3 regions of the Bradyrhizobium sp. CCBAU 25360 genome follow, and region 2 is predicted to be linked to each of the others. Evidence: predicted binding sites of a transcription regulator. Region 2 holds the regulator's gene; each other region holds the start of a gene.
The links. Region 2 encodes LexA, which represses DNA repair genes until DNA is damaged. Its sites were predicted from a motif close to TGTTCNNNNTGTGTTCNG; they were not measured.

Region 1 (3,277 bases), on a different contig from region 2:
CGGTCTTTTCGCCTCTCCCCGCCTGCGGGGAGAGGCCGGAATGCGCGCGAATAGCGCGGATTCCGGGTGAGGGGGCGTCTCCGCGGGGGGAGGGGCCGCCTATGACCTCAACTATCACCGCCCTCGCGGAGGGCCCCCCTCACCCCGCCCCTCTCCGCGCAAGCGGGGCGAGGGGGAAAAGGCAGCGGGAGAGGCGAAGCCGATCACCAAAACGGCAATGTTTGTCGCGCCTTACCATCACATAAAGGGCGTATTCGCGACCGAAGACTCCGGTGGAGTTCCCGGCTCGAGACGCCCGGACACATTGTTTGCCGCGGTTTTTGGCTTAAGTAACAACCGTCGCGCCCCGATTGGATTGTTTCGTGCTCACAACGTCCCCTCTTGCGCCAGAAGAGCGCTCAGTCCGTCCGCGCTTTGCCGGCTGGCTGGCGGCGCTTTGCGGCCTGGCCGTGGCGTGGGGCGCGGTGCCCGCGGCGGCGCAGGGCAAGCTCGAGGCGCAATATGAGGCCTCGCTGGCCGGCATTCCCGTCGGCAAGGGCGCATGGAACATCGACATCCAGGACGACGTGTTCTCGGCGGCGGCCGCGGGCGGCACCTCAGGGCTGCTGAAGTCGTTCACGGGCGGGTCCGGCACCGGCGCTAGCCAAGGGCGGATCGTCAATGGCGCGCTGGTTGCGACCGGCTACCAGGCCTCCACCACCACCTCAAAGAAGACCGAAGAGATCCGCATCACGCTCGACAAGGGCAATGTGAAGGATTTTGCCATTCTGCCGGAGCCGCCGGTCGATCCTGATCGCATCGTCGTCACCGACGCGCACCGCCGCGGCGTCTGGGACCCCATGACGGCTTCGCTCTTGCGCGTGCCCGGCAATGGCGATCCTGTTACGCCGGACGCCTGCCACAACTCGGCCCCCGTGTTCGACGGCCGCATGCGCTACGATCTGAAGCTCGATTTCAAGCGCATGGAGAATGTGAAGGCGGAGAAGGGCTATCACGGCCCCGTCGTGGTCTGTTCGCTCTATTTCGTCCCCGTCGCCGGCTACATCCCCGATCGCCCCGTGATCAAATACCTCGCCGCCCAGCGCAACATCGAGATCGCGTTTGCCCCCGTCGCCGGCACCCGCGTCCTGGTCCCGTTCTGGCTGAAAGTGCCGACGCCCCTGGGGCCGGCCATGCTGGAAGCCACCAGCTTCATCACCACGGCCCAGCCGCCAAGGGTGGCGAAGACGCAGTAAGCGGCGGCTGCCGTAGCGCGTTCTCTCTCTACCCTCTCTCTCGGCCGTCATTCCGGGGCGCGACGCAGTCGCGAACCCGGAATCCATCGTGAGACAGTCTCCGCTGCACGATGGATTCCGGGCTCGCGCCAAGAGGCGCGCCCCGGAATGACGAGCAGAGTTTTTGGCTGCGTGAAGGTTTTGCAAAATCAATCACTTGCCTACTGTGCATGGGGTTGTTTTCGCAAAAATTGGTCCCGGCGGCTCCGGTCCCGGAATCCATTTGACTCCTCCCCGATTCTGATTCGACTCCGCGCCGTCCCCAACTTAAGGCTTTGCGCCATCGAAACGTCACTTGTACGGCAGCCCGAAACTCCATCTAGTTGCAGCCAACAAGACTCCCGCGACATGTTGCGTGAACGGAACATGACTCCGGGGGGAGTCAGCGATTCGGCCGCGATTCGTTCTAGAGTCGTTCCGAAGCTTAAGACCAACGGGAAAAGCGTCGCAAAGTGAGACAGTTGCGCGAGGTTTTTCTCCCTCGCCCCGCTTGCGGGGAGAGGGTCGGGGTGAGGGGGAGTCTCCACAGATGCGGTGACAGATGGACTCGCGGAGAGTCCCCCTCACCCGGCGCTTTGCGCCGACCTCTCCCCGCAAGCGGGGCGAGGTGACTTCCAAGCGCTGCCCGCCCCCGCCCACAACAGCACTGACATTCGCCCAAATCGCCACTACCTAATCCCCCAGATGCCCTTTTCCTCCTCCCCCTTCGCTTCCGAGCGCGCGCCGTCCGATCGCGTGCCTGGCGCCGGCGTCACTGCGGTGCTCGGGCCGACCAACACCGGCAAGACCCATCTCGCCATCGAGCGGATGCTGGCGCACCCTTCCGGGATGATCGGGCTGCCGCTGCGCCTGCTCGCGCGCGAGGTCTACAACAAGATCGCCGCGCGGGTCGGAGCCGAGGCGGTCGCGCTCGTCACCGGCGAGGAGAAGATCAAGCCGAAGAGCCCGCGCTATTGGGTGTCGACCGTCGAGGCGATGCCGCGCGACCTCGACGTCTCCTTCCTCGCCGTCGACGAGGTCCAGATCGCCAGCGATCTCGAACGCGGCCACGTCTTCACCGATCGCATCCTCAACCGCCGCGGCCGCGACGAGACGCTGCTCCTGGGCGCTGCCACGATGCGCCCGATCATCGAGCGGCTGTTGCCGGGCGTCTCCATGATCACGCGGCCGCGCCTGTCGCAGCTGGAATTCGCCGGCGATCGCAAGATCACGCGCCAGCCGCGCCGCACCGCGATCGTCGCGTTCTCGGCCGATGAAGTCTACGCCATCGCCGAGCTGATCCGCCGCCAGCATGGCGGCGCCGCCGTGGTGCTGGGCTCGCTCAGCCCACGCACGCGCAATGCGCAGGTGGCGATGTTCCAGAACGGCGATGTCGATTATCTCGTCGCCACCGACGCCGTCGGCATGGGCCTCAATCTCGACGTCGACCACGTCGCGTTCGCCTCCGACCGCAAGTTCGACGGCTACCAGTTCCGCCGGCTGACGCCGTCCGAATTCGCGCAGATCGCGGGGCGCGCCGGCCGCGCCACGCGCAACGGCACTTTCGGCACCACCGGCCGCTGCGCACCGTTCGAGCCCGAGCTCGTCAACGCGCTGCAGAACCACACTTTCGACCCCGTGAAGATGCTGCAATGGCGCAACGCCAGGCTGGATTTCGCCTCGCTCGGCGCGCTCCAGGTGTCCCTGAACCTCGCCCCCGGCCACGAGGCGCTGACGCGCGCCCCTGTCGCCGAGGACATGCGCGTGCTCGACCATGCCGCCCGCGACGTCGAGGTGCGCGATATCGCGCATGGCAAGGCGGCGGTGGAGCGGCTGTGGGAGGCCTGCCAGGTCCCCGATTACCGGAAACTGTCGCCGGCCGCCCATGCCGAGCTGGTGACCACGTTGTACGGCTTCCTGATGCGGAAGGGCTGCATCCCCGACGCCTGGTTCGAGGCCCAGATCACCCAGGCCGACCGCGTCGACGGCGACATCGACACGCTGTCGGCCCGGATCGCGCAGAT
Region 2 (3,277 bases):
CAGCGCAGGAAGCTCTTGGCGTCGTGCAGGTCCTTGATGATCAGCGGCAGGCCCGCCTTCCAGGTGCGTCCGGGAAGTCCGAAGCCGCGAGGAAATTTAGTGTGGCGCGAGTTGAATTCGAACATGTCCGCCGCGCCGTAATAGCCGTCGACGAGGCCCATCTCGTGGGAGAGATCAGGATCGTTGTGCCAGAGTTCGATCGCGCCGACATGCGCCTCGTCGTCGCCGCAGAACAGCACCATCACGGCTTGCAGAAATTCGCCTGCAAACACCGGCACCGCCACGCCGCAGGTGAGGCCGGCGGCGACGGCCTGATCGGTCCGCTTGAAATACGAGTTGGCGAATTTCGTGAGGATGACGGGATGGCCGCAGGCCCAGGTCTTGCCTGGAAGCCCCTCGTCATATCCGAAGTGCAGCTCTTCGCTGACGGCCTTGAACGCGGACAGCCCTTCATCGTAAAGGCCGCCGCCGAATTCCAGCCGCATGCGCGTCCGGTCAGGCACCCAGAGTTCAACAACGCGAATAAAGGTTTTCATCGAGCGTGTCCGCCGCCTCAAACCACGACAGCATCGGTCATTTGGCTGCGGAGCGGAGGTTCAAAATTCAGGCAGGACGGCCCAAACTTCGTGCGGCGACGAGGTGCGGCGGCGCTCGCCGATCGAATTTCGTGAAACACAAACCCACCGGGCTCGCCGGCATCGGCCGGCGACGGCATTTCAATCCTGGCCCCGGACCCGCCGGGCCGGAGGGCGTCAGCCGATCGGCAGTCGCGTGACCGTCGGGCGACTGTCGGCGATGATCTGCGGCTTGTGCTCGCGCTCGCCGATCGGCTGGGTCACCGGCAGTTGCAGCACGGTTGCGCGCTGGCCCTCGACGAGCTGCGTCACCAGCACGGATTTGCCGTCCGGGAATTCGATCGCATCATGATGGCGATCGGGAATGTGCGGATCGATCTTGCCGAACTTGCCGACGCGGGAGTTGACGGTGCGCGTCCAGATCCAGCGGTTGTCGTAACGGACGTTATCGGCGAAGGCGAGCTCCGTTCCCGGCAGCAGGCAGACCGCGACGGAGAGATCGGCTTCGGAGGCGAAGCCGCGCGTCGAGGTGCCGCGGAATGTTGTCGTGACGATCGTCTCGCCGACTTCTGCGGGGCGCGTCGCGACGGCATGCAGGCTGTAGTCACACATCGGGTGCTCCTCTATGCAGAGATAGCGACCCGCACCCCTTTGGAGGCGCAGGCCCCTACCAGAGTGGAAGCACGTGACGGTCTGCTTGGTTGTAGGCAAATCTGCGGCTGGGATCCGCGAGCCCCGATCACATTATCTTTTCCATCTTTTCCGAATTCGATAGGAACAAAGTCGGCTTCCGTGCATTTGGCAGGCGCGCGTCAACGACCGGCGAAACCAGCCAGCCCGAGTATCGTCAGCTCGGTTGCGTGCGCGCTGCATTGCGGTCGTTGCGGATTTTCTGGATCACGGCCGTGTCCTAGCCGACATGATGATGCGACCAGCGTTGCTGCGGCTGCGCTCAAACGATCCGGCGCATTTGGGCTGTCCCCCTCGAACTCGAAAGGCCGCGAAGCGATGTTGCTTCCCGCGGCCTGCCGAGGATGTCGCGAAAAGGGGGAGGGGCCGGACAATCTGTGCAGAACCAGAAAGACTATCCAGCCGGAGCGGACCATCATCCGCTCCAATCTCTGATCGGCGATGCCGACCGAAGGCGCGCGCGAGGCGCTGAAGACTCCGGTATCAGTACTTGCGGTAAAGCCCGATCAGCTTGCCCTGAATCTTCACGCGGTTCGGCGGTAGGATGCGCACCTCGTAAGCGGCATTGGCGGGCTCCAGCGCGATCGAGGCGCCGCGGCGGCGGAAGCGCTTGAGCGTGGCTTCCTCGTCGTCGATCAGCGCCACCACGATGTCGCCGGTATCGGCGCTCTCGTTGCGCTGGATCAGCGCCATGTCGCCGTCGAGGATGCCGGCCTCGACCATGGAATCGCCGCGCACTTCGAGCGCGTAATGCTCGCCGGAGCCGAGCATGTCCGGCGGCACGCTGATGGTGTGGCTGCGGGTCTGCAACGCCTCGATGGGGGTGCCGGCCGCGATGCGGCCCATCACGGGCACCGCAACGGGCCGCTCGCCCTCGTCCGCGGACGGGCTGGAGCTCGCGCGTAGCTTGCCGAGATTGCCCTCGATGACACTTGGCGTGAAGCCGCGTCGGTTGCCGGCGGCAGCTTGGAGCTCCGGCAGCTTGATCACTTCGATGGCCCGGGCGCGGTTGGGCAGCCGGCGGATGAAGCCGCGCTCCTCGAGTGCGGTGATCAGGCGGTGGATGCCTGACTTCGAGCGCAGGTCGAGCGCATCCTTCATCTCGTCGAAGGACGGCGGCACGCCGCTTTCCTTCAAGCGTTCGCTGATGAACCGCAGAAGCTCGTATTGTTTGCGCGTTAACATCTCGACCAAAGTCCCCCGGTTGATGTCGTTCGATTCCGAGACGATGAGTTCAGCGATAAGCCGCTACATCCTCGAAACAAATCATGAACGGACACTATATGTTCGATACATGTTCCGCAACTGCTTAATTTACCGTGAACAGAGCGAAACTCGCGGAATGCGTGTGGCCGCGCAGTTCAGACGGGGAGCCGCAGCACTTCGCAGGGGCTGCCGGCCTCGGCCTTTGGCGCAAACGGTGCGCGCACGAGAAGTACCTGTGCTGCAGCAAGATTCGCAAGCAGAGAGGAGTCTTGATGGCTGACGGGAAGGGCGACGAGCGTGCCGTCGTCGCGCGGCTCCAGGCGCGCGCGCAGATAATCCTCGCGCTGGTCATTGGCGCCGAGATCGCGGCCCAGCACGGCGCGCTCGCGATGGTGATGAATCACCGAACGGCCCGACAGCGCGCGAATCAGCGGCACCATGAACAGGAAGGCGCACACGTAGGACGACGCGGGATTGCCGGGCAGGCCAATGACGCCCATCGTCCCTAAGCGTCCGTGCATCATCGGCTTGCCGGGCCGCATCGCGATCTTCCAGAACGCCAACGCGATGCCTTCGTCCTTCAGCGCCTGCTGGACCAGATCGTGGTCGCCGACCGATGCGCCCCCGGTCGTGACCAGGACGTCGGCGCCGCTTTCGCGCGCGCGGCGGATGCCGGCGGTGGTGGCCTCCAGCGTATCCGCGGCAACACCGAGGTCGATGGTCTCGGCGCCCTCGCTGCGGGCGAGCGCGTGCAGGGCATAGCCGTTGGAATAGACGATCTGGCCGTGCCCGGGCGTCGAGCCCGG
Region 3 (3,277 bases), on a different contig from region 2:
CGTTCTTGGTGCCGTTGAAAAGTCCGTGGATGGCCGGGACAAGCCTGGCCATGACGAAACGGTGTCACTCCCCCGCCTGGAGCTTCCGCGGAAACAGCTCGCCCGCGCCCGCGACCAGCCGCGGTCCCTCGGCCGGCGCGTCCGCCTTGCTGAAATCGAGCTCCTCGATTCGTCCTGCGCGCTTCTCGATCTTGTCGGCGGAAATCAGGATCTGGCGGACGTCCTCGTTCGCATCGGAAAAATGCTTCTGCAATTTGACCACGCGATCCCTGAGACGACCCAGATCGTCGCCGAGCTTGATCACTTCAGTCTGAATCTGGTCGGCGGCATCGCGCATGCGCGCGTCCTTCATGATCTGCTGCATGACCTGGATCGCCAGCATCAAGAGCGAGGGCGACACCAGCACCACGCGGGCGCGATAGGCCTTCTGGATCACGTCGTCGAAACCGTCATGGATTTCCGCATAGACCGATTCCGACGGCACGAACATCAGTGCCATCTCCTGGGTCTCGCCGGTGACGAGATATTTTTCCGCGATGTCGCTGACATGCTTCATCACGTCGCCGCGCAGCCGCTGCGTGGCAACGCGCTTCTCCTCGTCGGTGCGGGCGTCGTGCAGCGCCGTCATCGCCTCCAGCGGAAACTTCGCGTCGATGCAGAGCGGGCGCTGGTCTGGCAGGAACACGACGCAGTCGGGCCGCTTGCCGGTCGAGAGCGTGAACTGGAACTCGTAGGCGCCCTTCGGCAGACCGTCCTGGACGATCGCCTCCATCCGCGCCTGGCCGAAGGCGCCGCGCGACTGCTTGTTGGCGAGCACGTCGCGCAGGGTCGTCACCTGGGTGGTGAGATCGGTAAGGTTCTTGTGGGCGCTGTCGATGATGCCGAGCCGCTCGTGCAGCGCGCGCAGGCTCTCCATGGTGTTGCGCGTCGAATGTTCCATCGACTGGCCGACGCGATGGGTGACCGAATCCAGCCGCTCGTTGACCGCGCGCGCCATCTCGGCCTGGCGTCCCGCCAGCGCCTGGGTCATGGCGTCGACCCTCCCTGAGGATTCGCTCTGGGCGCGCAGCACCTCGCTCAGGCGCTCCTCGAGCTCGTCGGCCCGGATCGCATGCGCCATCGCGAGTTCCGCGCCGCGCCGGCCCGAGCGGGCGATCACGACGGCGATCGTCACCAGCAGGGTGAGGACAAGGGCGCCGAAGCCGATCAGGGCATCAATCGTGCGCACCGGCCAGTCGGCCAGCATGAAAATGATCTCGTTCATGGGCCCTTCTAGCGCGATTCGCCGACCTTAGCGAACGAAGAGGGAACGGTTATGGTTAATAGCCCCCTAATTTTTATGGTTAACGAAACCTCAAGTTTTATGGTTAGCGAGGGGTTAACGGGGTTCCCGGCCGGATTGACCGCGTCCGGCGCGCGGCTTAAATCGCGGCCATGGCCCTCAGAGAAATCATCATCCTGCCCGACAGGCAGCTGCGTCTGGTCTCCAAGCCGATCGAGAAGGTCACGCCGGAGATTCGCAAGCTTGCCGACGACATGTTCGAGACCATGTACGACGCGCCCGGTATTGGCCTCGCCGCGATCCAGGTCGCGCAGCCGCTGCGGCTGATCACCATGGACCTCGCCAAACGCGACGAGAACGGCGAGACCACGCCGCTTCCGCGCGTCTTCATCAACCCCGAGATCATCGCCTCGTCCGAGGAGCTCTCGGTCTACGAGGAAGGCTGTCTCTCGATCCCCGAATATTACGAGGAGGTCGAGCGCCCTGCGAAGGTGCGCGTGCGCTTCACCGATCTCGACGGCAAGGTGCACGAGGAGGACGCCGAAGGCCTCTATGCCACCTGCATCCAGCACGAGATCGACCATCTCAACGGCGTGCTGTTCGTCGACTATCTGTCGAAGCTCAAGCGCGACCGCGTGATGAAGAAGTTCGAGAAGGCCGCCAAGCGCGCGGAGTAACCACGTTCTCCGCCGTCATGCCCGGCCTTGTGCCGGGCATCCACGTTCTGTGCCGCCGCAGGCCGGAAGAACGTGGATGGCCGGGACAAGCCCGGCCATGACGAGTACGTTGCTCGTTTCCGAGGATTGTCTCGCCACATGCCCCTCCGCCTGATCTTCATGGGCACGCCCGATTTCTCCGTGCCGACGCTGCTCGAGCTGGTCGCGCATGGCCACGAGATCGTCGCCGTCTACACCCGCGCGCCGAAGCCCGGCGGGCGGCGCGGCCTGCAATTGCAGCCGACGCCGGTCGAAGAAGCTGCGCGAAAGCTCGGCATTCCCGTGCGGACGCCGAAGACGCTGAAGACCCAGGAAGCGCTCGACGAGTTCAGCGCGTTCGACGCCGATGCCGCCGTGGTCGTCGCCTATGGCATGATCCTGCCGCAGGCGATCCTCGATGCGCCAAAACTCGGCTGCTACAATCTGCACGCTTCGCTGCTGCCGCGCTGGCGCGGCGCAGCGCCGATCAACCGTGCGATCATGGACGGCGATGCCGAGAGCGGCGTGATGGTGATGAAGATGGATGTCGGTCTCGATACCGGCGACGTCGCCATGGCCGAGCGCCTCGCGATCACGGACAACATGACTGCACTCGATTTGCACGATCGTCTCTCTCGCCTCGGCGCCGATCTCATGGTGCGCGCGATGGCCGCGCTCGGGCGCGGCGGGCTCCAGCTCAAGAAGCAGAGCGAGGACGGTGTCACCTACGCCGCCAAGATCGACAAGGCCGAGGCGCGCATCGACTGGACCAGGCCGGCGCGTGCCGTGCTGCGTCACATCCACGGCCTGTCGCCATTCCCCGGCGCCTGGGCCGAGCTTGCCGGCGTCAGCGAGAATGCGCGCGTCAAGATCCTGCGGTGTGAATTGGCAAAGGGGTCGGGCGCGCCGGGCGAGGTGCTCGATGACAACCTCACCATCGCCTGCGGTGAGGGCGCCATCCGCATCATCGAGATCCAGCGCGAAGGCAAGGGCCGGATGCAGGCCGCGGATTTCCTGCGCGGCGTGCCGTTGAAGGCGGGAGCGAGGTTCAACTGATCAGCGATGCCCCGCTACAAGCTCACCATCGAGTATGACGGCGCGCCGTTTTTCGGCTGGCAGGTGCAGGACACGCTGCCTTCGGTGCAGGGCGCGCTGGAGGCGGCCGTGAAGGCGATGACCGGCGCGGATTTGCGGGTGCATGGCGCCGGCCGCACCGATGCCGGCGTGCATGCGCGTGGCCAGGTCGCGCATGTCGATATCGACAAGCAGTTTCCGCCGGGCCGTTTTCGCGACGGGCTCA

Region 1: the regulator LexA is predicted to act here: its motif matches at 1,677-1,694, upstream of XH81_RS10605 (helicase-related protein).
Region 3: the regulator LexA is predicted to act here: its motif matches at 1,295-1,312, upstream of XH81_RS17420 (DNA recombination protein RmuC).

What each region holds. Positions count from the first base shown of each region.
Region 1 is NZ_LBJA01000033.1:153,563-156,839, forward strand. Features, by position in the region: gene XH81_RS10600 (DUF3108 domain-containing protein) at 426-1,235, shown strand; gene XH81_RS10605 (helicase-related protein) at 1,959-3,277, shown strand, end outside.
Region 2 is NZ_LBJA01000036.1:46,883-50,159, forward strand. Features, by position in the region: gene XH81_RS13140 (GAF domain-containing protein) at 1-536, opposite strand, end outside; gene XH81_RS13145 (hypothetical protein) at 753-1,187, opposite strand; gene lexA (transcriptional repressor LexA) at 1,749-2,450, opposite strand; gene XH81_RS13155 (molybdopterin molybdotransferase MoeA) at 2,627-3,277, opposite strand, start outside.
Region 3 is NZ_LBJA01000038.1:312,238-315,514, reverse strand. Features, by position in the region: gene XH81_RS17420 (DNA recombination protein RmuC) at 65-1,264, opposite strand; gene def (peptide deformylase) at 1,435-1,959, shown strand; gene fmt (methionyl-tRNA formyltransferase) at 2,098-3,033, shown strand; gene truA (tRNA pseudouridine(38-40) synthase TruA) at 3,040-3,277, shown strand, end outside.